DNA from 3 places in the Paenibacillus sp. sgz302191 genome. Region 3 is predicted to be linked to each of the others. Evidence: riboswitches for the same ligand, from Rfam matches in the RefSeq annotation. Region 3 holds a riboswitch; each other region holds the start of a gene.

Region 1 (7,719 bases), on a different contig from region 3:
CAGGAGACGTCGGAGATCGGCGATTACGGCGATGAGAACCTGATTCGCAGAGATATTAGCTGCAATCTGGCTTCCTTGAACATAGCGAATGTCATGGATCTGAAAAAGCTGCGCGAATCGGTGCACGAGGGCATGATTGCGCTGACCTCCGTCAGCGATATGACGACGGTCGCCAACGCGCCGGGCGTAGCGAAGGCGAACCGCGAGCTGCACTCGGTCGGACTGGGTGCGATGAACCTGCACGGATATTTGTCCAAAAACAAGATCAGTTATGAGAGCGAAGAAGCGAAAGATTTTGTCCGCACGTTTTTCATGGCGATGAATTTCTTCTCGATTGAAAAAAGCATGGAGATCGCGAAGTCGAAGGGCGAGACGTTCGACGGGTTCGAGCTTTCGGAATATGCCGGCGGCGCTTATTTTGACCGCTACTTGCAAACCGATTACCGCCCGGTCACAGACAAGGTGAAACAACTGTTCGAGGGCATGCAGATTCCTTCTCCGGACGATTGGGCCAAGCTGAAGGAAGAAGTGCGCGCTCACGGGCTTTACCATGCGTACAGAATGGCTATCGCTCCTACGCAAAGCATTTCGTACATCCAGAATGCGACTTCCAGCGTCATGCCGATCGTCGAGCCGATCGAAACGCGGACGTACGCGAACTCGACGACGTATTACCCGATGCCGTATTTGCGGAGAGACAATTTCTTCTTCTATAAATCGGCGTATCAAATGAACCAATTCAAAATTCTTGACCTGATTGCCGAAATCCAGACGCATGTCGATCAAGGCATTTCGACGGTGCTTCATGTCAACAGCGATGTGACGACCAGACAGCTTGCGCGCTATTATTTGTACGCTGCCCGCGTCGGGTTAAAATCGCTCTATTACACGCGGACGAACCAGCTCTCCGTTGAAGAGTGCGTCAGCTGTTCGGTGTAACGGGAAGGGGAATGAATACAAGATGACCACCAAGAGAGCCGTCAACTGGAACCGGCCTGACGACGATTTTACGATCACGTTCTGGAATCAAAATATTATGCAGTTTTGGACGGACGAAGAAATTCCTCTGTCTGACGATAAAATGTCCTGGATGACGCTGAACGAAGCGGAGCGCGACCTGTATATGAAAGTGCTGGGCGGGCTTACGCTGCTCGATACGATGCAGGGCGGCGTAGGGATGCCAAGAATTTTGGAGCATGTGGACGGGCTGCAGCGCAAAGCGGTGCTCAGCTTCATGGGCATGATGGAGCAAATTCACGCCAAATCGTACAGCAGCATTTTTACGACGCTGTCTACGACGGAGGAGATCAACGACATTTTCCTCTGGGTGGAGCGAAATCCGTATTTGCAGTTCAAGGCGAATACGATTGCCAAATATTACGACGGCATTCACACCCGCAAGGATCTGTATTTGGCTATGGCGGCATCCGTGCTGCTTGAAAGCTATTTGTTCTATAGCGGCTTTTTCTATCCGCTGTATTTGGCCGGCCAAGGCAAGATGACTAGCAGCGGCGAAATCATCGATCTGATTTTGCGCGACGAAAGCATTCACGGGCTGTATGTGGGCGTGCTTGCCCAGGAAGTGTACGAGGAGCTGACTCCGCAGGAGCAGGACGAGGCTTACGAGACTTTGACCGCGCTTCTGAAGGAGCTTCATGCGAATGAGGAAGGGTACACGGAGGATCTGTACAGCGCGATCGGCCTGGACCGGGAAGTGAAGGCGTTCCTGCGCTATAACGCGAACAAGGCGTTTATGAATCTCGGGCTCGACCCTGCATTCCCGGAAGAGGAGATCAATCCGATCGTGTTGAACGGTCTTAGCACCAAGACGAAGCAGCACGACTTTTTCTCCAAAAAAGGCAACGGCTACGTTCGCACGATTCATGTGGAGCCGCTGAATGACGACGATTTTGTTTTTGACAATTTGTAAGAAAATCTTGTATAAAAATTAATATTCATGTATAGTTATACATTGTATCGAATGTAAGCAGACAATTGCATATTGTGGAGACAGGTGCTCTTGCCCGAACGAATCGTTCTTGGGCTTGAGTTTAAAAGGGAAGTTCGGTGCAAAGCCGACGCGGTCCCGCCACTGTAACAGAAGAGTCGCAGCAAACATCGCCACTGGTTGAATGAATAACCGGGAAGGCTGCTGCCGATGATGACGCTGATAGCCAGGAGACCTGCCTGTTTCAACGACACTGCTTTTACCTACGGGAGATAGGGAGGTGTTAGATGGCAACCGATAAGTATAATCGCGAGGCGTCTTTCCCTTTGTCTTTTTGAGGGAACGACGTCTTTTTTGTGTTCCGCTCAGAAAGTACAAATGAGGAAAACGGAGGCGAGCTTAAGTGGCTGGTGTAATCAAAATTGGCAATTTGGGATATCCGAGAATCGGTGAGGACCGGGAATGGAAAAAAGCGCTGGAGGCGTTCTGGTCCGGTAAAATAAGCGAGCAGGACTTAGTGGCGGAGATGGAGCGGATCCAGCTCGCGCATGTGCAATTTCAAAAATATGCGGGGCTGGACGAAATCCCGGTAGGCGATTTCACTTATTACGATTCGATGCTGGATATGGCGGTCATGTTCGGTATCGTTCCGGCGAGGTTCGCGCATTCGGGAGGGCGCGTGCCGCTTGCCACTTATTTCGCGATGGCGCGCGGGAACAGTCAGGGTGCAGCCTGTGAAATGACAAAATGGTTTAATACGAATTATCACTACATCGTCCCGGAAATCGGGGAGGACGCACCAACGTTAACATACAACAAACCGCTGGAGGCGTACCGCTTTGCCAAGTCCAGGGCGGACGTCGAAGGCAAACCTGTGCTGGTCGGGCTGTACACGTTCCTCAAGCTGTCGAAGGGGTTCGCGGCTTCGCGGCTCGGCGAGAAAGTCGGGCAGTTTTTGCCGGTCTATTTGCAGGTGTTGAAGGAACTGGCGCAAGAGGGCGTCGCTTGGGTGCAGATCGATGAGCCCGCCTTGACGACGAATCCGTCTGCGGAGGAACTTGAGCTTGTGGAGCAAATTTACGGCGCCATCCATCGGGAAGTGCCGGGGTTGAACGTGATGCTGCAGACTTATTTTGAGGCGGTCGAGCATTATGAGCGGGTGGTCCGCTTGCCTGTTCAAGGCATCGGACTGGATTTCGTGCACGATGGCGGGGCCAATTTACGGGCTGTGGAGGCGCACGGATTTCCGGCCGACAAGCGCCTTGGCGCAGGCATTATCGACGGGCGCAACATATGGCGCGCCGACCTGGAAGCGAAGCTGCTGCTGGCGCAAAAGCTTGCGGCACACGTACCGCACGAGCGGCTGGTGCTCCAGCCGTCCTGCAGCCTGCTGCATGTGCCTGTAACCGTTGTGCGGGAAACGAAGCTTCCCGCCGCATTAAAGCAGGCGCTTGCTTACGCCAACGAGAAGCTGGTCGAACTGAGGCTGCTCGGCCAGGCGCTCGCAGGCGGACAGGAATCCGCTGCGGCCGAGTGGCAGTGGAACCGGGAGGCGCTTGCCGGCTTCCGCGCGCTGCCTGAGCGGAACCGCCAGGATGTAGCCGCGCAGTTGGCCGGGCTTGAGGCGGTCTCGCATACGCGCGGTCTGCCGTTTGCCGAGCGCTTTGCGCTGCAAGCCGCTCACTGGAAGCTTCCGCTGCTGCCGACGACGACGATCGGCAGTTTCCCGCAGACGCCGGAGGTACGCAGCGCCCGCCTGAAATGGCGGAAGGGCGAGCTGGACACGGCGAAGTACGAAGCGTTCATCGATCAGGAGATTGCCAGCTGCATCAAGATCCAGGAAGAGATCGGCCTGGATGTGCTCGTCCATGGCGAGTTCGAACGCACGGACATGGTGGAATATTTCGGCGAGAAGCTGGACGGCTTCGCCTTTACGCAGAACGGCTGGGTGCAATCGTACGGCTCCCGCTGCGTCAAGCCGCCCGTCATTTACGCGGATGTCGCATTCGCGGCGCCGATGACGGTGAAGGAAAGCGCCTATGCCCAGTCGCTGACGGCTCTTCCGGTTAAAGGCATGCTGACCGGGCCGATCACGATTTTGAACTGGTCGTTCGTCAGAGACGATTTGAGCCGCGAACAGGTGACGAACCAGATCGCGCTGGCGCTGCGCAAGGAAGTCGAAGCGCTGGAGAGCGCAGGCATCGAGATGATCCAGGTTGACGAGCCGGCACTCAGAGAGGGCTTGCCGCTGAAGGTGAAGGATCAGCAGAGTTATTTGGAATGGGCGGTCAAAGCGTTCCGCATCGCCACTTCCAGCGTCAAGGATACGACGCAAATTCATACCCACATGTGCTACTGCGAGTTCCATGACATGATCGATTCCATACGCGCATTGGATGCGGACGTAATCTCGATTGAAACATCCCGCAGCCACGGCGAGCTGATCTCGAGCTTCGAGCTGCAGGGCTACGATCACGGCATCGGCCTGGGCGTGTACGACATTCACAGTCCGCGCGTGCCGCAAGCGGAGGAAATGACCGAGATGATCGGGCGGGCGCTCCGGGCGCTGCAGCCGGAATTGTTTTGGATCAATCCCGATTGCGGCCTGAAAACGCGGAAGTGGGAAGAGACGGAAGCCTCTCTGCGGCATATGGTGGAAGCGGCCCATCAGGCGCGCGAAGCATTTAGCGAATCGGTTCGGGCTTAATAGACGGCAGGAATAAAAAAGAGCACCTCCAACCTCTCCGGTAAAGAGAGCTGGGGGTGCTTTTTCGTTCATGAGGGGGATGCGCCAGTTGCGGCTAGGCAAGCGATTCCTTCACGGCAGGCTCGGTCAGCTTGTAGCCGACGTTGCGAATCGTGACGATATATTCGGGGTTGCGCGCATTGTTCTCGATTTTATCGCGCAAATGGGAGATGTGAACGTCGACAATCCGCGTATCGCCGAGGAAATGGTAGTCCCATACGCCGTGCAGCAGCTGCTGGCGGCTGAGCACTTTCCCGCGGTGCTTGCAAAGGAAGAGCAGCAGTTCGAATTCTTTGGGCGTCAGCTCGATCGGAGTGCCGCTGACCGTAACTTCGCGCTGATCCGAGCGGATCGTAATCTGGCCGATGTGCATAGGCGCGTTCTCGTTCGTGGACGGCAGCGCCTGCACGCGCCGCATAATAGCCTGGATGCGGGAGATCAGCTCCTGCGGGCTGAACGGTTTGGTCATATAATCGTCCGCTCCGTTGTCCAATCCGGCGATTTTGTCGGTCAAGTCCTGCATAGCGGTCAGCATAATGATCGGCACGAGATTGTTTTGGTTTCTCAGCTTGCGGCAAACCTGGAAACCGTCCATTTTGGGCAGCATCAGATCCAATACGATCAAATCCGGACGGAACGTCTGGATAGCTTCAAATACGGCTTCGCCGTCGTAAACGCACTGTACTTCGTATCCTACCAGTTTCAAGTTGAATTCTATAAGCATCGAAATGGACGGCTCGTCATCCACAACTAATATTTTTCTTTTCATCGATATGTCGGCTCCTTTAATCGAATGATAAGTCTATTATGAAGGTATTCTATCAACGACATATTAAGATAAAGTTATCCCTGTGTTAAATTGATTTCCTGCTGCTCTTATAATAGGATATAATGTGAGGTGAATTTGACGGAAATGGCTTTTCATATCGTGCTGGTCGAACCAGAAATACCCGCAAATACAGGCAATATATCCCGCACTTGCGCGGCGACGGGAACTTATCTGCATTTAGTAAGGCCTTTAGGCTTCCAAACCGACGACAAAACGTTGAAACGCGCGGGGCTTGATTATTGGCATTCCGTAAAGCTGGAATACCACGATTCGTTTGACGAGGTGCTGCAAGCATATCCGGACCGGAGGTTTTTCTTCGCGACGACGAAGGCGGAAAAGCGTTACACGGATTTTACATTTCAGGACGGCGATTTCTTTGTTTTTGGCAAGGAAACCAAAGGCTTGCCTGACTCTATCCTGAGCGCGCATCCGGAAACTTTGATGCGGATGCCGATGAGCGATGCGGTGCGGTCGCTTAATCTTTCCAACTCCGCCGCAATTATTTTATATGAAGGTTTGCGGCAGACCGGTTTCGCCGGCCTCACGTAAGCTGGCGGATTGATCGCCATGCTCAGGCACCGCGGCGCGGCAAAAAAAGCCTATGAGCTGCCCGTTTCCGAAAGGAAGCCGGCAGTTCACAGGCTTTTTTCACTCCATCGGGAAATTGTCCCATGGCCATTTGTTTTTTTCGATGCCTTTCACCCATTGTTCGGAAAAGCTCACGTATTTAATGTGTGTGCGGGTACCGAATGCATAAGCGGCATGGATCATTCCGTCTTTCGATTGGATGAGAAAGGGGTATTCGTATCTTCGGTTGAACTGCGCATTCTTTTCCCCGCAATAATGATCTCCCGTGTCAATATGCCGCATGTACGGCCAAGTTTTTCCTTCGTCCTCGGAAATCGCTATCGTAATGGGAACTCTTTCATAGGGCCAAATCGTCACATCCGGATCTTCGTTTGCGCTGCAATTGTTGAAAATGATGGCGATGCCGCCGCTTTGGAGGCGAATGGCGCGGATCGACGCATTGTTGTTCGGGAGCTCTGTTTTCTCGGGCACGGTCCAGCTTTCCCCGTAATCCGACGATCGGCTGGAATAAATCCGGTCCGCATTGCGGCTGCGGAAAAAAGCAGCGAGCTTGCCGTCGTCAAGCTCCACGATGGAAGCGTGGACTCTCCCTCTGCTGCCGGGAATTTCAATTTTTCGCCATGAACGGCCCTCATCGTCGGATACGTGCACGGCGCTGTAATCGTGGCCGAATTGCTTCGTTTCGTCGAGACTGCTGTACCAGACGGGGAATATCCAGCGGTTGTTGCTCAATACTGCAATGGGATGACGGCAAAAAGTTCCCGGCTCGTCAAACAGCGCCTCCGAAGGCCTCCAATGCTCCCCGTTGTCGGCGGAGATCCGGCATTGCACCTGTGACGTATGCTGCATGGCGAACGGCCCTGACGCCTCTTTGCTTTTGAGCATGGCCTGCCATTCGGCCAGCGAGCAGCCGCGGGTGTCCATCGACGTGTGCAGCAGCCAAACTTTTCCGTCGGGGGCTTGAAACAGGGACGGATTTTGATCGGCTTTGGCAAAGTCGTCGGAGAGGCGGACAGGGGGCGTCCATTGCGCTTGCCGGTGGCCCAGCCTGGACATGTAAATTTTAATGTCGCCGGCCCCTTCGTCAGATCCGCCAAACCATACGCACAGCAAGTCTCCGTTATCCAGTTCGATCAAAGCGGGGGCGTGATTGGTCGGCGCGGCGGCAGGAATCAGCGCTTCGATCCGGTCGGATTCATGATGCAAATAGCATTGCCCGTCTTGCAGCAGCGATTTTAAATGGACGATTTTGGTTTGATCCATACGAGTTCCCCTCATTCTGTGCAGGATATAAAGCGCTTTCTAAATTTTGCGGGCGTGTTAATTAATGCGGCAATTCGGTTTATTGGGATGATTGGATTTACTAATTTGTGTTGCGATATAGCGCTTTTTAACGAATATATCATGTGATGGATAGGTCGTCAATTCATTTATTGTTATATTTTGAAACAATGCTGCTGAATTAGCGATTGTTGTGAAGCGGTTGCCCGGCGGACAAAAATATATCGAAATTTCTTCGTTTTCATAATTGCAATTTTCGCAGAATTGAGCTATATTATGCCTAAAATTGCAACAGAGGGTGTAAACGTGAAAATAAAGACATTGGTC
Region 2 (7,719 bases), on a different contig from region 3:
TGATCGGGCGGAAATAAGATCATGCGTAATAAACAAATAAGATAATTGTGATTGCTTTTGCACGCGTTTTAACATTTGCAGCATGGAAGTTTGCGACGACGGGTCCAGGCTTGCGACGGATTCGTCAAAAATGATCGTTTCGGGCCGTACGGCCAACGCTCTGGCGATACAAACGCGCTGCTTCTGTCCGCCGCTTAATTGATGCGGATGCTTGGATAAATACGAGTCATCGAGATCGACGAGCTTTAATAGGTCTGAGCACCGCTCTTGAACATTTGCTTTTTCTTCCGGAAAATAATTGCAGATCGGTTCTTCCAAAATTTCACTCACCGTCATGCCCGGATGCAAAGAGGAAGACGAATCCTGCAGCACCAGTTGAATACGCCTGTAAATATCGAGATCGTTCGTCCGTTTGCCGGAAATCGGCTGCCCGTCAAGCAGGATTTGCCCCGAAGATACCGGCTCCAGCCGCATGATCAATTTGGCGAGCGTGCTTTTGCCGCTGCCGCTTTCCCCGATTAAACCTAGGCATTCTTCCTTATGCAAAATCAAGTCAACCTGCTTCACCGCCTGGACGCCGGTTGTCTGTGCCTTAAAGCGCGATCGATGCCTTGTTCTAATCGGATATGACTTTGTCACCTGCCGCAATTCCAGCTTGATCATTGAAGGATTCCTTCCGGTTTCATTTGGATAACGCGATCTGAAATCCGCCTCACGCTTTGCCTGTCATGCGAAATCAGCAGGATGGTCAGCGCGTAATCGTCTCTCAACTGTTTGAACAAGGTCAACACCTTGTCCCTGTTGATCGCATCAAGGGCCGTTGTCGGTTCGTCGGCAATCAATAGTTTAGGCCTCAAACTTAACATCATGGCCACCAGCACCCTTTGACACATCCCCCCGCTCAATTCAAAAGGATAGGCGGATAAAATATGCTTCGGGTCCGAAAAGCCGACTTGGCTCAGAAGCTCGCACAGGTAAGGTTCGATATCTTTTTTTAAGTACGTTTTCCTGTGCCGCAAAGTTTCCGTCATCTGTTTTTTTACCGTCAGGATCGGATTCAGCCCGTTCAACGAGTGTTGGATCAGCAGGGCAATTTCTTCCCGGCGGAGCTTTTGCCATCCTCGGTCATCGTTGCCGGCGATATTTTGACCGTTATACATCATCTGGCCCCTCGTTACTTTCAATTCCGGTTCCAACAACCCGACGATCGCGTGTGCAGTTAAACTTTTGCCGCACCCGCTCGGCCCTGTAAGCGCGACAATTTCACCCGGATATAATTGAAACGATACTTCCCGGACAAGCGGTTTTGGCGGATCGGATGCCATTTGTGAAATCGTTAACTTCTCGACACTTAACAAAGATTTCCGGTTCGCTGTCACGCTGCACCTCTTTCGGAACGGTCTCCCATAAGCTGGCAAGCCCATACAAACAGCATAATCGCCAGCCCCGGAAACAGCATGACATGTGGAGCCAATTGGAAATATGCCGTCGCATCGTGCAGCATGACTCCCCATTCGGGTGTCGGCGGCTGCGCGCCGAGACCGAGAAACGAAAGACCGGCAATCATGAGTACGACCCTCCCCATATCCCATGCGCCGAATGCGGCGAGCGGGGAAACGATTTTCGGAAAAATATAGCGCCTCATAATGCGAAAGTGCGAATTGCCCGACAGACGCGCATACAAAATATAATCTTCGCGGCAAGCTTTTTGAACGAGGGTGCGAATAAAACGAACATAGGTTGCCCAGCGAACCATAATGATAGCTGCAACCATATTCGTCAGACTCGGGCCTAGAATGCCGACGGCCGCAACCGTGATCACCATGTCGGGAATGGCAAGCATGCCATCAATCGCACGCATCAAAATGCGGTCCGTTAGACCGCGCAAATACCCGATGAAAAGACCGATAGGCAAGCTGATGCATACCGTAAACACCATAATCATACACGCAACCGTTACAGTCGTTCGTATGCCGTACATCGTTCGCGACAATACGCAGCGTCCCAAATGATCGGTACCGAAAGGGTATTCCAGGCTGGGGACGGCCAGCCGGTTCAATAGATCAATTTGCAGCGGATCGTGAGGAGCGAGCCAGGGCGCGGCCACCCCGATGATGACGATAACCGTCAACAACCCAATTCCGGTTAGTAGACTCCCGTTGAAAGTGAACCGTGTTGTATTCAATCCGTGTTTCCCCTCTCCTATTGGGCCGACAGCCGCGGGTCCAGAGAAACTTGTACAGCCTCCACCAGCAAATGAATCGACACGATCAGGAAAGTCGCGAAGATCACATACCCCTGAATGACCGGATAGTCTCTAAATGCAATCGCGTCAATCAAATATTTGCCCAAACCCGGCCAGGCAAATATCGTTTCGACAATGACATTGCCGCCCAGCATAAACGCAAAATTCGTACCCATGATCGTCAAAAGAGGCAGCACTGCATGTTTAAGCACATGAAATATAAAAATACGGCTTCTGGACAGCCCTCTCGCTTTGGCAGCTTTAATAAATGGCATATCGTGCAATTTCAACATATTCGCGCGCAAAACCCGTGCATACATAGTACCTAGCCCAAGACCGAGCGTAACTGCGGGTAAAACCAGATTGGACGCGCCGCTGCGGCCCATGGAGGGAAACCAGCCGAGCCGGACGGAGAACAAATAGATCAAAAGAAAGCCGAGCAAAAACGAAGGAAGAACAGACCCCGCAAGCGCCAAAAACCTGCCGGTTCGATCCAGCCATCCGTTGGAAAAAATAGCTGTCGTAATTCCCAAGCCAAAAGTAAGGAATACCATGATGGCAAATCCGGCTGCAGCCAATTCTAAAGTTGCGGGCAACCTTTTGACGAGTTCGTCCAGTACCGGTTCTTTGGAAACGTAAGATTGACCCCACTGCCATGTGAAAACGTCGCGCAGCCAATGGATGTACTGCATCCATAGCGAATCCGTGAGCCCCAGCTGCCGGCGCAATGACGCCAACGCTTCCGGGGAAGCGGGCACATCGTGCGCCTTCAGCAGGATGGCAGCCGGGTCTCCGGGAGATACCCGCATCAAAATGAAAGTCAAAGTAGAAACCATAAATATAACGATGACGAGTTGGGCCACACGTTCCAACCAAAAGCGAATCATTGAATGCTTCACCTGTTATTCCGTCATATCGACTTTAGAATGAATGTAATAGTACTCGATCGGATGAGGAGTAAATCCTTGCACGTCTTTTTTAGCGCCAAATACATTATTGGGATGAACGATAAACGACTGCGGCAGATCGGTGTTCACAATTTCCTGGGCTTGTACGGCCAATTGATTTCTTTGGGCCGGATCCGACGCCAAAAGAAGTTGATCCAGAATCTGTTCCAACGGCTGCGACACGTACCGGCTGACGTTGGACTCGCTATTCGACCGGTAGAACGTGTTCAAAAAATATTGCGGTTCGCCTGTATGCGCCGTTAACATGCTGTACATCGATAAATCCCAATCATCCTTCAGCAAAGCGTCATCGATATTTTCCACTTTGCGAATGTTGATCTTAATGCCTTCTTTTAATAACTGGCTTTGGATGACCTCGGCCATGACGGACAGCTCCGGCCGCTGCGGGAAAGTTAACAGTGTCGCCTCGAACGGTATCCCCTGTTTTTCCCAAATCCCTTGCGCATTTTTCTGCCAGCCGCCCTGTGTCAGCAATTGCCCGACAGTGAGGTTTTGCGCCGCACGTTCTACTTTACCAAACGGAAGTACGCTTGGAAATGGGCCTTTTGCTGCAGTGCCGTAACCCTTCATAACGGTACCTGCAATAGCCTCCCGCGGAATCGATTGATCTACCGCCCTCCGGTTAGCCGCATCCTGGAACAAGGGGGATTTCATATTAAAAAGCATCATGTGTGTCCGAAGCGACGGGGCCGACAGCACCTTGGTCTTGTTGTCCTTTTCCAACAAGGCCGCACTGTCGATCGGAATATCGGTCGCGACATCCGCTTGACCCGACTGCAGCGCCATCAAACGGGCATTGCCATCCGTTACGAATTTCATCGTGACTTCGGACAGTAAGGCCGGTTCTCCCCAATAATTCGGATATCTCTCGACGACAAGCGAATCGTCTTTGTTAAACTGTTTGATTTTAAACGCCCCTGTCATGGCGGGGTAACCGCTTTTCGCATCCATCGACGCCGTATCCAAGATAATCGTGGACGGATCTGCCAAATTAGATACCAATGCGGCATTCGGCTTGTCCGTTACGATTTTCAATTCATGCGGCGCGACGACCTCCACGGATTTCAGCTGCAGCAAATCTTTGGCTAAATGGCTCTTCTCAGTCGAGCGCTGCAGCGAGCTTTTGACACTTTCCGCATCCATCGCCTTTCCGCTATGAAAAGTGGCGTTTTCCTGCAGTTTAAACACCCATGTCGTCGGATCTTCCTGCTTCCACTCTTTGGCCAGCCAAGGAGCGGGCTCCAACTTTTCGTTGAGACGAACCAGTGTTTCACCGGCGCCGGAACGCATAACGTCCCAACTGTCCGCTCCGTGGGGGTCTACGCCGGAAGGCTTCCACGTGTAAGCTACGGTCAGCTTTTTGGCTGCGGACGATTGCTTGGTGTCCGTTCCGCTCGTTTTGTCCTGCGTAGAACATCCCGCCAGCGAAAGCACAACCGCTGCAATCACTCCCCATTTAATCAGCGAAAATCTGTTTTCCATTGTTCTCATCTTGCATCCCCCTTTTAGTAAAAAACAAAAAAAGCACACCCGACCCAAGACAAGCAGTCGGAAATGCTTTTTATACGCGTACATGGCTAGACAACGGCTAAAACCGCTTCAGCATGAAGGGGTTCATGGACTTAGACATTTTACAAATGAGCACATCCAACCACCTCCCTAATATCCCGTAGATCTAACAGTGATGTTGAAACAGGCAGGTCTCCTGACTAAGAGTATGACTTCCGGACCTTCCCGGGTTTATGGCCCAGTGGCTTTTCCGAAAGAAATCAGCCGGCATGGCTGAACCTCATGTACAGTGGCGGGTCCGTGCCGGAATGTAACCGGACTTCCCTTTTAAGCGATTAAAGCTTAGATACAAACTTTAACTACACCTATTTCCAAAATATGAAGTTGTGAGAAACTCTCTTAATATTAGTTATGAAACCCGAAAATGTCAATGTACGAAAGTTCGCACGCTTAACCGATCATTTGCTGCGAAATGGAATGAGTTTGCGCACGCGCTCGTCTCTCAGCCAAACTCCACCCCAAGCCAGGACAGCAAAATATACCGGAAATAAAATATGCGTAAAAAGCGGCGCGTCCATTCGAATATGCGTGGCAACCACCCCGCCAAAATAAGCGGTCAGCAGCAGCGCACCCAGAAAAGATGTACGAGGAACGGCGTACAGAATGGTAGAAATCAGCCCGAGTATGCCAATTACGGCGATATGGTGCTCGGCATAGCCGAGAGCAACTGTGCCTTCTACAACGGGTACGGGTTGAATGAACTTAAAAATGCTATCGAACAGCATAAACAAAATAACCAGCCAGCTCATGATTCGTGCCGTCCAGAGCCTGCCCCTTGATATTTCGGTTCTCATGATTTCCTCACCCTTCTTAGCAAAGTCATGCACTCATATTATCATAAACACAGGGGCAAGATTTCTTCTTAATTGCTATATTCTAAAAAATTCCTCTCCCGCATTGGCAGGAAAACGGTCGGTCATTCCGGCATTGCCGGGCGTTCCCTGCCGTCCATCGGATACCATCGGATTACTTCGCGCGGCGGTCCAGCCAATCCTTCCTCCGCCAAAACGCCCTGCCAACGGACCCCGCCCGGCCCGTCTGTCGTATCGCCATTTTTAATAACGGGGCCGCTCTCGTATACATAATTCGATATGTTTCTTAGAAAGTTGGCGACTTCGGCAGGGTCGTAAACATGACGATGAAAAATCGCCTCATGATCGGTCACATCCAATTGAAGCATGCCGACCGAATCCATCAATAGCCAGTTTTCATCGCTGGGAATGTTAAACATCCTGACATTGGACCACAGTTCCAGCGGAGGCAGCGCCGTCTGTTCATAGCGTTCATACAGTTCATGAAACATCTCTGTAGAAGCGAGGCACTCCCCGCTCGGGTTGAAATAGCAAAGCGCTTCGGGCAGTTGAAGCAGAACACCAGCGATGTCGGTCACGGCCAAAAGCTCAGGAAGCGATTCATAATCCTCAGGCAAAAGCGGCGCTTGATCGTCCATTTGACCAAACGTATACGTGGAACGGATGCGGATGAACGCCTCGTGATCGGCGCAAGCCTGCCGTCCTTCGGGATATCCCCACGCCTGCTGCGCCGCGCGCTCCAAATTGTTCGGGAACGTATAAGGCCCGAAAAAGCCCATTGACCAGGCCCCGAATATCATGGCCTCCTCCGACGGGTCGCCCATGTCGTCCGGCCAGGGCCTGTCGACGACGTCAACCTGAATATACCCGTTGACTTCCGGACGGTATGGAACAAGCAGGCTGGGGCCGCCGAACACCCACTCTTCATAGGTTTCCTTTATACTTACAATTTCGAACCGCCGATTAAGCATCTCTTCTATTTTGCGGATCGAAACGGCCTCCGACAAGAGCACCATAACTCCCTGTGAAAAAAATCCTTTAGGCATATATCGCACCTCTATCCTCTCATTCTTCTTTCCATATATCGGCAAATTATACTGCGTTCTGGATAGGTCTAAAGCCTCGTTCTGCCGCCTTGACATGCACCCAAAAGGCTGCATATAATAGTTGCCGTTGAATGGCAAGGACGAAATAAACTGCATGATTTGAACGCCGCCCCTATCGGGGAAATTTACGATCGCTGGATTGGAAAGTATGAGCGGCAGCGGATCGATGCTTTGCGCGAACTTAAAGAAAAACTGGAGGAGAATAAAAATGACTGATACGACCTTTGTTTATGTTACTTACATCGCCACGACACCGGAAAAACTGTGGGAAGCTCTGACAAGCGGCGATTTTACCAAAAAGTATTTCTTTGGAAGCGATGTTCAGTCCGATTGGCAGGAAGGCTCAAGCATCACCTATTCCCGTAACGGAGAAGTCTCCGATCACGGAATTATCCTGAAGTGCGAACCGCATCGATTGCTTTCCTTTACGTGGAATTACGTGAATGATCCAATCGTCCGCGAGCAGCCGTCACGGGTCACTTTTGAGCTGAGACCGATGAAAGAAGCTGTAAAATTAACGCTTAAGCACGAAAACCTGCTGCCCGCCGACTTGCTGGATAAAGAGGATACGTTCGAAGGATTGAACAACGGATGGCCGGCCGTCCTAAGCAACTTGAAAAGTTTGCTCGAAACGGGAAAAACGCTGTCCCCCATTTCCATCTAACCCTGAATCGAATAGGGATGTCACTCGTTGAATAGGCTTCCTTTCCGGTTGGCGGCTTAGCCGTTCCCAGCCTCGCTTGGCAATCGCGACACTCTGTGAGGGTTAGGGGAACGAGTGTGACTAATTTGGGGGACAGCCGCTTTTTCTGAGCGCGTGCCTCACCCGGTGCAGGTCGTGGAATTGCACGAATGGGCAGAAATCAGCTTGCTAGGGAGAAAACCTGCGAAAGTGCAGGTTTTTTTCTCGAAATTGGCTTATTTTGGTGAAAAGCCTGCAAAAGTGCAGGAATTTTCGCTGAAAGTGAACCTGAGCCCATGTCCCCGCTGAAAAGCCTGCACTTTATACGAAAATAAAA
Region 3 (7,719 bases):
GCGACGATATCGCCCTCGATGCCTTTGAAGAACATCTCCAGGCCCGAGAAAATGCCGCAGCCCGGACAAGCGCCGTGCCCCGGAGCGATGCGCTTCGGCTTCTTCGTCAGCGAGCGCAGCGGCGGAATGCGGACGTTCAGCTTGCCGGAAGCTTCGTCCGGAGTGACGGTAATGAGGCCCGTCTTGAGATCCTCATATTTCATTGGCGTCAGCACGCGCTTCGGCGCCTTCGCCGGATCTCCCGCCGTATGGCCGTAATAATCGAAAGGTACTTCCACGTACCCTTTGTTCATCGCGTCGATCGCAAATTGGAACAGGTTGTGGCCGTCTTCCGAGTAAAAATCTTTGCCGCCCAAGCCGTAGACACGGCTAATCACAAGCGTATCGTGATTTCTGTGCGTGAACAGCGCGGCTTTGATCTCGTTGACCATATTGCCGCCATGCCCGCCGTAAGAATCGGCGCGGTCGCCGACCGTGACCGCTTTGACATGCTGCAAAGCTTCGGCAATTTGCTTTGCCGGGAAAGGCCGGATCATGTTCGGCGCAATCGAACCGGCTTTGATGCCCTTCTCGCGCAGCTGGTCGACTACGTCCTTGATGATCTCCGACGAGGAGTTCATCAAAAACACGGCGACTTCCGCATCGTCCATCCGGTACAGATCGAGAATCGGATAATCGCGCCCTGTCAAGTCCGCGTATTCCCGGCGGATCCGGTCGAACACTTCCTCCGCGTTGTACATGGCGACCGACTGCTGATAGCAGTTGTTAATATAGTCCGGCTCGTTCATATACGGGCCTACGGTTATCGGATTGTTGCGGTCCAGCGTATTCGGGAATCCTTGCGGTTGCTCGCCGATGAAAGCATGCACATCCTCACGGTTGGCGAACGTCTGCACTCTTCGTTTTTGGTGCGAGGTGAAGTAGCCGTCGGACGCGACGAGCACAGGCAGGCGCACCGCAGGGTCTTCGGCCAGCTTCAAAGCCATAATATTCATATCGTATACGGCCTGCGGATCGCGGCACATCAGGATCGGCCAGCCGGTATTGAGCGCATAATACAGATCGGAATGGTCGCCGTGAATATCCAGAGGGCCGGATACCGAGCGGCATACCAGATTCATCACCATCGGAAACCGGGTGCCGGACTGAACCGGCATCTGCTCCAGCATGTACAAATAGCCGTTGGCGCTTGTCGCGTTGAATACGCGGCCGCCGGCGGTCGAAGCGCCGTAACATACGCCCGCCGAGCCGTGTTCGCCGTCAGCCGGAATGAGCACGATGTCATGCTGGCCGTTCGTTTTCATCAAATCGAGAAATTGGGCTACTTCCGTGGACGGAGATATCGGAAAATATCCCATGATATGATAATTGATTTGATGAGCGGCATATGCGGCCATCTCGTTACCGGATTCGTACACAATCCGCTGCTCGATTTTGGCCTGCCCCAATTCCTTTTTGATATCAATGGCCATACGTTTGTATCCACCCTTCTCCCATGAATGATCCTATAGCGGATGTTATGCCGTGCGCGGCTAGACGCCTGCGGCCAAATTGAACCGGTGCGGCATCCGGTGCGAATCCGCGTAGCCGTCCTCTTCTCTTTCGCTGGACAGCGCTTCGGTCGGACAAGCCTGTACACATTTCAGGCAGCCCTTGCAGTATTGATAGTCGATGCCCTGCAAAAACATTTGCGGACGGCCCTTTTTATCCGGAAGCTCATCCCACACGAAGCAGAAGTCCGGACACACATTGTCGCAAGAAGCGCAATGTATGCACTTGTCTTCGTGAAAATGCGGCATCATCCCCGCCCGGGAAATGCTGAGATCTTTCAGAATGCTGTTGCCCGGATTCGTAATCACGCCGCCGATCGGCTGCGTCGCATATCCGAGAACAGGCGTATCGAAGCGCACAAAGTCGGGCATCGTCTCCCCTTCGGGCAGTGCGTACGTTTGGAATTGCACTTCGTCGTAGCCGCGGTCAAAAGTGCGGATGGCCGGAGCTACCGCCTGCGGATACTTTTTCTCCAGCGATTTGCGGATGACGCCGCGCATCACTTCCGGGTCCAGAAAGTCGCAGAGGCGGAACAAGGCGCCAAGCATCGCCATGTTGACTCTGTTCTTCTCCTCCAGCGCGATGCCGATCGCATCGATAACCGCAATGGTGCCGCCTCTGAGCTTCATCTTTTCCTTCAGCTCATCTGGCGTTTTTGTCGAATTTACCAAAACCGTGCTGTCTTCATAAATTCCGCTGATAACGTTTACAGTTTTTGAAAGAGCTTCATGAAAAACACCGACTACATGCGGTCGTTCGACCGGAGACGTATCGCGAATATTCGTATTCATATCGCAAAAACGGATGTGTGCCTTTACGGCTGAACCCTTCTTCTCCGAACCGTATGAAGAAAAGCTGACACCGTTAAGCCCTACCCCTACTACTCCTGCTTCTGCGAGCATTTTACCGGCCAAGTTCGCACCGAGTCCGCCAATGGATTCCAGCCTAATCTCGAAAAAGCCGAGATCGTTCACTTTGGGTAAAGTTACCATTCCATGTCTCCTTTCAAAAATGTGCTGCGATTGAATTTTATGAATTGTTAATCTACTTTCATTGTAACAATAAATTTCCCGTAAGCAACAGTTTTTTACAATGACTAGGATTATAACAAGTAATCCATAATCAATCCGCACGAGCCCATATAAAAGCTCTCCTGTTTTTCATCCGCTTCATTCGGACTTTCCTCCGCACAACCGTCCATACACTGTTCGCAAACATCGACATATCCTTCGTCAAGCGGATCAAAGACAACTCCACAAACATGCGGGCAAGCCCTCATCCTTATCGCTCTCCGTTCTATCGCAGCTCATCATTTGAAAACGCTTTCTCTTATTATACAGCGATGCGCTGAAAATGTCTCACATCACTTTGTTAAATCTTTATCATTTGAAACGTATCCAACCTATTTGAAGTACTCGTAATTTGTGAGATAATGTAGAAAAAAACCATATTCTGTCGTACGTTTAGAAAGGACGGTTCGTATTGCTCCATTCCGTCATCACCCATGAACTTCATGGTCTTTTATACATGATGAGTGCGCTGTTGATCTACTTGGTTCTTACTCCTATATATGTATACAAAGAACAAAAGCGTAAAATTCTTTTCGTCCTCATCCTCTTCGTGCTCACCTATTTCTATTTGGGCTATGAAGATATAGAGCCGATTGTCTATACTTTGCATCTGATTCCCGTCTCACTTACGCTAGCGATCCTCTTCGAGGGATCCGTACCCGGCATTTTTACGTGGATCGCATTCAACTTCGGCAATCTGGTCATTTTGCAAAATGAACTGCTTCCCGTACTGCTCGGCAGCACCTTCATGCTCGCGGCGGGCCTCTATTTGAAGCGGAAGATGGTCGCCGACAGCTTCAAAGCCAAATTTATATTCGTATCCGTCCTGATGTTCGGTTACTTGGCGCTTTATTTGGCGGCAGGCCCCGCACTGCTTGACCAAAACTACGTGTATGCCGCTTACGCGGTATCGCTGTCCTTCGTTTCGAGCTGGTTCGTGACCTTTCTTTTTTTCCACGTCAAAAAGCAGGAGATCAATAAAGAGAAATTGCTGCATCTCGAAAAAGACCGCATGATCGGACAAATGGCCGCTTCGGTCTCCCATGAAATCCGCAATCCGCTGACGACGACCCGCGGCTTTTTGCAAATGATGGAACAGAAGGAATTTTCCGAGGAAGAGCGCAAACGCTTCATTTCGCTCGCTTTATCCGGCATCGATCAGGCCAATGCGATTATTAGCGACTATTTGCATTATGCGAAGCCGAACAGAAGTCAGCAGGAAAAGCTGAATATCAAGGAAGAGCTTGCTTCGATGCTCCGATTTATGAATCCGATCGCTGTCTCCAATCAAATAACGGTCGACATCTCGCATAGCAGCGACTCCCCTCTCTACATATGGGGAGAATCGAAAAAATTGCGCCAGTGCCTGATGAATTTGATCAAAAATGCGATCGAATCCATGCCTGACGGCGGAACGCTTACCGTACATACACACCTAACCGAATCTACCATTCATGTTTGGATATCCGATACCGGGGTCGGCATGAGCAAAACGCAAATCAATTCGTTAGGAATGCCGTTCTATACGACCAAAGCGGATGGAACCGGCCTGGGCCTCGTCGTTGTCATGAGCATCATAAAGTCGATGAACGGCAAAATTTCCTATTCCAGCAATCCGAATAAGGGCACCGTCTGTCTGATTCAATTTCAGGCCGGATAACGATTGACAAGCTTCCGTTAACAAGTCCGCCGGATTGTGGTATTCTGATAGAATAGCGATCAGCAGAATAGCGAAGGAGGCTGTCCCATGAATCCGGATTTTATTCAGATCAAATCGCTTGAGGGCGATCTTAAGATGTCCCACAAAAAGAAGGATTACGGGCTGACGGTTTCCACGAGAGAACTGGTCCTTCATAAGCCGCACGTGAATTATTACTTCAAGCTTGAAGATATGATCAGCATCGTGCCCTATGACGTGGGAGCTATGAAAGCAATCACTTTTGTCAATGCGCGATCCAAGAATCAGGAGTCCGCTTCACTCACTCCCGGTTCGGAGCACTTTAGAATTTATGTTCACAAAGCGACCGTTCATAACAGAAGCGGAATTTTCCTTCTGGGACCTACGGATGTTATCATTCCGATTCATAAGAGTATGCTTCAGGCGATATCCGAGTGCGTGCAGAACGCCGGGTTAACAGCACTGTAAATACTCATGCGTGCGAAAAAGGCAAAAAAGGCATCTTCCCCTCATCCGGCAGGGTAAAGATGCCTTTTCGTCAACGGCGGTTTCCGCGGAACGTTCCGCAGCCGTCGCTAACTGAGCGAACGCGATTCCTGTTTGGCACGTATCGTGACGAACACGAAGCAAAGCAGTAAAAATACAAAGATGCCGATGCCGACGATTTCGAAATCGAGTTCGGCCCACGGATTGAAAAACGTAAAAGCTTCGTAGAACGAAACCCCGTAAGCAAGAATGACGATCACCCATCCGATCAGCCTTGAAGCCGACTGCCCCAGCTTTCCGGAATGATGAATCATCCGGTAAGCAATCAGCGAATCCAGCGTATCGGTCAGCATCATCCCGAACATAAACACAAGCCCCAAAATAACGGGCATGTATTCGATTTTATTGCTTGCGGCAATCGCCCAAACGGACGTTTGGCTAATCGTTTCGGCAGCCAATGCGAAAATCGCGCCTACCAAAATAATTAAAAAAGGATTGGTTGTCCCTTTGGCGACTTTATCGATAAATTTCCCTTTGTATCCTTTAATTTGAAAGCTCTCGTTTTTGTATTTCGAACGCAGAAGATTATAAATATTGATCGTTCCAATGAGGAAAAGCGACAATATCGAAATCCATGTTGCGAAAGTATCGAAGTAATCGGGAAACTCAAAATCTTTGATGAACATCCCCAAAACAATCGCCATACTGGCCACTACCGCCCCATGGCCAAAAGAAAACAAAGTGCCTACCCATCTGGCGATCGGGCTTCCCATCCGCCAATTATAACGGGTTTGTCCGTCAATAAAAGCCAAATGATCCGCGTCCAAGCCATGACGCAATCCCAAAGCAAAAACAAGAAAAATAAGCGATACGGTTGACAATGTACTCACCATTCCTTTTCTCCGAAGGCATTTTAAGGTGTACGGATAGGTAGGTCTTCTGGCTCCCGGATCAATGCTTCTCTTCAGTCTTCCCCAGCATGCGGCTGAGTGACGTTATTGAAGAAGGCTCCCCGGTTACAGCGGCGGGACCGCTCGGGAGTTGCACCCGATTCCCTGTTACCCCTTGCTTGGCAAGGGCACCTGGCCGTAAACGTATTTGGTTGTGAGATAAACCTCTATCGAGGTCTTTCGAAGATGAGCGACCGCGTTTAGAGGTAGGTTTATTCGCCAATAAGAATGTGTTCTACGCGCTTTAGCGCTGTAAAGAACTTATACATTCTTATGTGGTAAAAAACGCGCAATTTTCAGGACGTCCGAGGCTAGGCTATATGCCTTCCCTGCTTCGGATAAAAGCGAAAAGGCGCTCGCAGCTGCTGTCGACCATCTCGTACACTTCTTCAAAATTGCCTGTGTAGTACGGGTCGGGGACGTTGCCGCCGCCCTTATCCGGGGCAAACTCCAACAGTTTATGAATGGAGGCGCCATGTGCATCCGGAGCAAACGATTTTAAATTCGTTATGTTGCTGTCATCCATGGCAATGATATATGTAAACTGTTCAAAATCGTCTGCCTTCACTTGCCTTGCGGTCAGTCCGTGATGATCGATGCGGTGACGGTCCAAAATTCGTCTCGTTCCCTGATGCGGCCGCTCTCCGGTGTGCCAGTCCCCCGTGCCCGCGGAATCAACAACGATACGCCCATCCAGGCCGGCCTGCTTCACTTTATGGCGAAAAACAGCCTCAGCCATAGGCGAGCGGCAAATATTGCCCAAGCATACGAATAGCACTTGAATCATGGCGCACCGAAAATAAGCTGTTTTTCTCGCATCGTAAGCCCTCTGGCAGGGATGTCAAGTACGATTTTGCCTTCCGCCAATCCCCAAATCCGCGTTGCGTACCGCTCCGCGAGCTCGACCTGGTGCAGCGCGGCGATGACCGTCAAATTGCTTTCCTTGCATAAGGATCGCAAGTCGTTCATGATGTATTCCGTCGCTTTCGGATCCAGGCCCGACACCGGCTCGTCGGCGACCAGCACTTTAGGTCCATGGATGAGCGCTTTCGCGATCGCAACCCTTTGCTGCTCGCCGCCGCTTAATTGGCTAATTTTTTTATCGCCTTTGTCGAGCAAGCCTACTTTTTCCAAATAGTCCATCCCGATAACATGCTCATCGCGTGAAACGGCTCCCGTTAAAATACGGATCGGCGTTTGATAAAATTTCCCCATCATGACATTCTTGATAGCGCTTTTATTTCTATTCAACGCCGGCTTTTCCTCAAGAAAAGCGAAATCTTTGCCGAGCTTCCATCGATCCAACAGCCCTGGCGTCGTAATATCGTTCGACTGGTAGATGAGCTGGCCGGACGTCCATTTTTCCTGGTGGCTGATGCAGCGCAGCAGCGTCGTTTTCCCGCTGCCGCTCCCTCCCACCACTGCGATGAATTCTCCTTCATCGACGCGAAAGCTGATCTGAGACAGCACTTTATTGTCCGGCGGATAAACTTTGCTTAAATTTCGTACCGTGATCATGACACCGTCTCCTTAACATTGTGCTCAACATGAACTTGAACCCGTAAGCTATTGGCAAAAATCGCCCATCTAGCGGCATCTGGCCTGACAAGAGGGCGATTTTCGGTTTCATTCACTTTATTCGCTGCAGCTGCTCGGACTCGACGCTTGGCCCGCTTCCACGTTGATTTTATCCGAAATCGTATCGCGGACGACCGACATGACAAGCTGAAGCAAATAGTTAATGTCTTCCTGAGACTGTTTAAATTCGCTCACGATAGGAATCCCGTCCAGCTCATCCTGCAATTCATCGATCTCTTTCTCGATTTTATCCACCATTTTGGCGTTTTGAAACTTCTCGAAAGCGACGATTTCCTTTTGCTTTTTCTTGATTCCGCTGATCAGCTTTTGAATATGCTCATTACCGGAAATTTTTTTCTCCGCTTGCTGGTAAAACTGCACCTCGTTCGAAGTCGTCAGCAGTTCC

Evidence for each region. A riboswitch is a leader RNA that binds a small molecule or an ion and turns the genes downstream of it on or off. The one in region 3 is predicted to bind cobalamin.
Region 1: another riboswitch for cobalamin. It lies ahead of metE (5-methyltetrahydropteroyltriglutamate--homocysteine S-methyltransferase); the one in region 3 lies ahead of AC3G2T_RS27265 (HoxN/HupN/NixA family nickel/cobalt transporter).
Region 2: another riboswitch for cobalamin. It lies ahead of AC3G2T_RS25830 (ABC transporter substrate-binding protein); the one in region 3 lies ahead of AC3G2T_RS27265 (HoxN/HupN/NixA family nickel/cobalt transporter).

Annotation. Positions count from the first base shown of each region.
Region 1 is NZ_JBYLHY010000017.1:70,643-78,361, reverse strand. It holds gene nrdE (class 1b ribonucleoside-diphosphate reductase subunit alpha) at 1-939, shown strand, start outside; gene nrdF (class 1b ribonucleoside-diphosphate reductase subunit beta) at 962-1,930, shown strand; cobalamin riboswitch at 1,996-2,205, shown strand; gene metE (5-methyltetrahydropteroyltriglutamate--homocysteine S-methyltransferase) at 2,352-4,655, shown strand; gene AC3G2T_RS23100 (response regulator transcription factor) at 4,750-5,463, opposite strand; gene trmL (tRNA (uridine(34)/cytosine(34)/5-carboxymethylaminomethyluridine(34)-2'-O)-methyltransferase TrmL) at 5,608-6,072, shown strand; gene AC3G2T_RS23090 (sialidase family protein) at 6,172-7,374, opposite strand; gene AC3G2T_RS23085 (PrpR N-terminal domain-containing protein) at 7,699-7,719, shown strand, end outside.
Region 2 is NZ_JBYLHY010000021.1:143,423-151,141, forward strand. It holds gene AC3G2T_RS25810 (ABC transporter ATP-binding protein) at 1-663, opposite strand, end outside; gene AC3G2T_RS25815 (ATP-binding cassette domain-containing protein) at 660-1,379, opposite strand; gene AC3G2T_RS25820 (ABC transporter permease) at 1,376-2,185, opposite strand; gene nikB (nickel ABC transporter permease) at 2,203-3,132, opposite strand; gene AC3G2T_RS25830 (ABC transporter substrate-binding protein) at 3,148-4,704, opposite strand; cobalamin riboswitch at 4,892-5,106, opposite strand; gene AC3G2T_RS25835 (DoxX family protein) at 5,181-5,576, opposite strand; gene AC3G2T_RS25840 (DUF4261 domain-containing protein) at 5,699-6,640, opposite strand; gene AC3G2T_RS25845 (SRPBCC family protein) at 6,909-7,364, shown strand.
Region 3 is NZ_JBYLHY010000024.1:28,703-36,421, forward strand. It holds gene AC3G2T_RS27245 (thiamine pyrophosphate-dependent enzyme) at 1-1,472, opposite strand, end outside; gene AC3G2T_RS27250 (2-oxoacid:acceptor oxidoreductase family protein) at 1,533-2,543, opposite strand; gene AC3G2T_RS27255 (ATP-binding protein) at 3,034-4,281, shown strand; gene AC3G2T_RS27260 (hypothetical protein) at 4,369-4,767, shown strand; gene AC3G2T_RS27265 (HoxN/HupN/NixA family nickel/cobalt transporter) at 4,875-5,678, opposite strand; cobalamin riboswitch at 5,698-5,886, opposite strand; gene AC3G2T_RS27270 (low molecular weight protein-tyrosine-phosphatase) at 6,052-6,522, opposite strand; gene AC3G2T_RS27275 (phosphonate ABC transporter ATP-binding protein) at 6,519-7,253, opposite strand; gene AC3G2T_RS27280 (YlbF/YmcA family competence regulator) at 7,371-7,719, opposite strand, start outside.